Regions from separate parts of the Photorhabdus stackebrandtii genome, predicted to be linked through region 1. Evidence: riboswitches for the same ligand, from Rfam matches in the RefSeq annotation. Region 1 holds a riboswitch; the other holds the start of a gene.
The links. A riboswitch is a leader RNA that binds a small molecule or an ion and turns the genes downstream of it on or off. The one in region 1 is predicted to bind thiamine pyrophosphate.
Positions count from the first base shown of each region.

Region 2: linked by a shared signal. The riboswitch ahead of thiD (bifunctional hydroxymethylpyrimidine kinase/phosphomethylpyrimidine kinase) and the one ahead of thiB (thiamine ABC transporter substrate binding subunit) in region 1 are both predicted to bind thiamine pyrophosphate.

Region 1 is NZ_PUJV01000001.1:313,604-315,807, forward strand. It holds gene thiP (thiamine/thiamine pyrophosphate ABC transporter permease ThiP) at 1-162, opposite strand, end outside; gene thiB (thiamine ABC transporter substrate binding subunit) at 138-1,151, opposite strand; TPP riboswitch at 1,223-1,327, opposite strand; gene rppH (RNA pyrophosphohydrolase) at 1,441-1,971, shown strand; gene ptsP (phosphoenolpyruvate--protein phosphotransferase) at 1,981-2,204, shown strand, end outside.
Region 2 is NZ_PUJV01000005.1:126,994-129,197, forward strand. It holds gene fbaB (class I fructose-bisphosphate aldolase) at 1-479, shown strand, start outside; gene thiD (bifunctional hydroxymethylpyrimidine kinase/phosphomethylpyrimidine kinase) at 601-1,401, opposite strand; TPP riboswitch at 1,443-1,534, opposite strand; gene cspE (transcription antiterminator/RNA stability regulator CspE) at 1,650-1,859, opposite strand.

The DNA of each region.
Region 1 (2,204 bases):
ATGCCACAAATAGCGATCTTCTGTCAGTAAGTACCAGTCGTCTTCAGGCGCGTTAAACCAAAGTGTACCGAATGCCAGTAAAGCGACCAATAGCAAAAGACCGGCGGCAATCGCCCCCGGCAGCAGCCATCCGGCTATTAGCGGCTGACAGCGTTTTGCCATGTGCGAATCCATTGGTTACGGTGTTTTGCGACTTCTTCTGCGTTGTACTGTAATGATTTCTCTGGTATTGAAAGCTGTGAATAAACTTCTGGTAGTTGGATATCAATAACCGGATACATCCAGTTAGTGGTTGGAATTTCCTGTTGGAAAGCCGGAGTCAGCATAAAGCGCATAAATTTCTGGGCAAGTTCCGGTTGCTTGCTGGAGGCCAGTTGGGCGGCAACTTCGACTTGCAGGTAATGACCTTCACTAAACGTTGCCGCAGCATAATAGTCTTTCTTCTCAGACAAAATGTGATAGCCCGGTGAGGAGGTATAGCTCAGGACCAAATCGCCTTCGCCTTTCAGGAACAGACCATAAGCTTCACTCCAGCCTTTGGTGACCGTGAGTGTTTTCTTTGCCAGTTTTTGCCAGGCTTGTGGGGCATCATCACCATAAATTTTCTGCATCCACAACAGCAAACCTTGCCCAGGTGTGCTGGTGCGGGGATCTTGATAGATCACTTTCCAGTTATTGTGACTGTTGATCAGTTCATCCATGCTCTTTGGTGGATTTGGCAACGTATTTTTGTTGTAAATGAAGGCAAAGTAACCATAGTCATAAGGAATAAATACGGTGTTATTCCATTGTATCGGCAGCTTCAGTTTACGGGTATCCACTTGGCTTTCAGTGAACCGACCTGTCTGTTGGGCCGCTTGAATCAAGTTGTTATCCAGACCAAGGATAATATCGGCAGCCGTGCGCTTTCCTTCCATTCTGAGGCGGTTGAGCAGGGACACACCATCTTCCAGTGCAACAAATTTCAGCTCACAGTCACATTCAGCTTCAAACGCTTTTTTAATCGCGGGCCCTGGTCCCCATTCGGTGGCAAAAGAATCATAGGTGTAGACGGTTAATACCGGCTTTGCCTGTACAACCTGACTCAATAACAAAGCAGCGGCTGACAGTACCGTCAGTACGGTTAATTTGGAAAATAACGTCTTAAACACTTTGCTCTCCTTAATTAAGAGGATTGGCAAAGGATCTGAGGGCGCGCTAAACGGAAAGATAATTTCTGTGAAACAATTAGCAGCTCAAATCCCTACGCCGGTATTAGCCGGATCAGGTTCGGCGGGTTTACTCTCAGCAAGACCGTTTTAAACAGCCAGCACCCCGTTGAGATGGTGCTATTGTAGAGATTTAGCTAGCGACTGCAAAGTCCAATGATAGAGGTTTACCACTTGAGGGTAGTGTGAAACAATTAGTCATCTTTCAAATTTAGTTTATTGAGGTAGTCTGGTGATCGATGATGATGGCTACCGCCCGAATGTAGGAATTGTAATTTGTAATCGACAAGGCCAGGTTTTGTGGGCCCGGCGTTATGGGCAACATTCCTGGCAATTCCCTCAGGGGGGGATTAATCCGGGGGAATCACCAGAGCAGGCAATGTACCGGGAACTGTATGAAGAAGTGGGTTTAGGCCGGAAAGATGTACGCGTTTTGGCCTCTACCCGTAATTGGTTACGTTACAAATTACCTAAGCGTTTGGTGCGTTGGGATACAAGACCTGTCTGTATTGGCCAAAAACAGCGTTGGTTTTTATTACAACTGCTTTGTAATGAAGAAGATATTAATGTGCAGCACAGTAATACCCCAGAGTTTGACGGTTGGCGCTGGGTCAGCTATTGGTATCCTGTCCGGCAGGTTGTCTCTTTTAAACGTGATGTTTACCGGCGCGTGATGAAAGAATTTGCTTCGGTTGTGATGCCAATGCAGGAAAACGTATCATTATTACGTTCTTCATATTCTTATCGTCGCAAAAGAAGTTAGGTTAGCTCCATGCTTATGCGCTTACGGGAAATTGTTGAAAAAGTTGCGATGGCAACCAATTTGGCCGAGGCGCTTGAGCTATTGGTGAATGAGACCTGCCTGGCGATGAGCACAGATGTGTGTTCTATCTATCTTGCTGATCATCAACGGCAGTGTTATTACCTGATGGCAACCCGAGGATTGAGGAAACCCCGTGGAAGAATTATCAGCCTGGCATTTGGTGAGGGGGTGGT
Region 2 (2,204 bases), on a different contig from region 1:
AATTAGGCATGGTCACGGTATTATGGGCCTATCTGCGTAACTCCGCCTTCAAAAAAGAGGGGGTGGATTATCACGCCAGCGCAGATTTAACCGGTCAGGCTAACCATTTAGCAGCCACTATCGGTGCCGATATTGTTAAGCAGAAAATGGCTGAAAATAATGGTGGCTATACTGCAATTGGTTTTGGTCATACAGATAAACGTGTTTACTCCAATTTGACCACCGATCACCCAATCGATCTGGTCCGTTATCAGATAGCTAACTGCTACATGGGTCGTGCCGGCTTGATTAACTCAGGCGGTGCATCCGGTGATAATGATTTGAGTGATTCAGTTCGTACTGCCGTCATTAATAAACGCGCTGGCGGTATGGGGTTGATACTCGGTCGTAAAGCTTTCAAAAAATCCATGAAAGAAGGTGTTGAACTGATTAATGCAGTTCAAGATGTCTATCTGGATCAGCAAGTGACTATCGCTTAATAAGGCTTGTCATCGGTGATAATGAATAAGATCGTGAAGGCATTACACATCCTGAACCATATTGCTCCCATAGCACCGGCATCTTACCCTTCATGACCCATTATCACCGAATCACGCTCCCTCACCACCACTGGTAAAAATGATGTACAGGCCCAATTCCGGTTCCGACATTCAGAGAATCCGCCTGTTCTAGTGCCGCCTGGAGGTATGATTTGGCAACAGGAAGCGTTGTCTGCCAATCTGAATAACGTGGACGTAAAGCCGCTAATGCAGCGGAGAAAGTACACCCTGTACCATGAGTATGACGGGTATTGATTCTGGGAGCAGTGAAACGCCATTCTCCATCCCCCGTAAATAGCCAATCAGGGCTTTCACTGTTGGTAAGGTGTCCGCCTTTAAGTAAAACTGCTTCACATCCCAGTGATAACAATTCCCATCCTTGTTTTTGCATGTCTGCTTCGGTTTCTGCTAAAGAGCATCTCAATATAGCCGCGGCTTCCGGCAAATTCGGCGTCATCAACGAAACCTTCGGTAATAACCGTTCAACAACCGCAGAAACCGCTTCCGGCACCAGCAGCGGATCACCGCTTTTCGCAATCATCACCGTATCCAATACAACATAAGGTACTGAATAACGGCTTATTGCGTCTGCAACTACCGCAACATTGGCCGCATTAGATAACATGCCTATCTTGGCGCTATCGATTCTGATATCTGACAGCACAGACTCAAGCTGTGCAGCAACGAAAATGGGATCTATGTCATAAACAGATTGCACACCATGCGTATTTTGTGCGACAAGAGCTGTCATTACTGTTGTGCCATAAGCACCAAGCGCAGAGAAAGTTTTTAGATCAGCTTGAATACCAGCACCACCGCTAGGATCAGTCCCGGCAATTGTCAGTGAATTAATTCTTACCATAGGTACTCCTTCCTACCAGCAAAAGAAAAGCAGGTATCAGGAAAAAGACACCTTGACTTCCCTACGCTGGCATTATCCAGATCAGGTATTACGGGTTCATCTCAGCTCAGAAAGAGCGCCCCGAGTCAAAACAAAAACACCCTATTAGATGACCAACAGGGTGATATCGGTATGTCATTGTTGCCAATAAAAAACCAATTAAGACAACAAATTTACTTCGTCAATTCAAAATGATTGACAAAAAGAAGTTATGCTGTAGTGACGTTTGCCGCAGAAGGGCCTTTCTGACCATCTTGAATTTCAAACTCAACTTTTTGACCTTCCGCCAAAGTTTTAAAACCTTCGCTCTGAATAGCGCTAAAATGTACAAACACATCTTTGCTGCCATCAGCGGGAGTAATAAAACCAAAACCTTTAGATTCGTTGAACCACTTTACAGTACCAGTGATTTTTGCCATTTTAAGAATTTCCTTTGGATCACTTAATTCTAATTCGCCGTTCGGCGCAACATAAAAACCAGAGCGAGTTGCTGCTATTAACAGAACCGTACCTCGTTTACTCGAACGATTTATCACATATTCTTAATATGATGGCAAGCCATTTTTTATCAGCTATGGAGCTAACGCACATATTTAAAATTCTTAACAACAATTATTGTTTAACATAACCGCAAAAATTTGAAAATCCAAGGTTATCCTAATTAGCTTACGGTTCATCCACTCAACAAAACCCCAAATAACATAAATAATTTTAATTTATTTTGCCTGTCTTATTATTAGAATCTTTATATCTATGGTATGTCT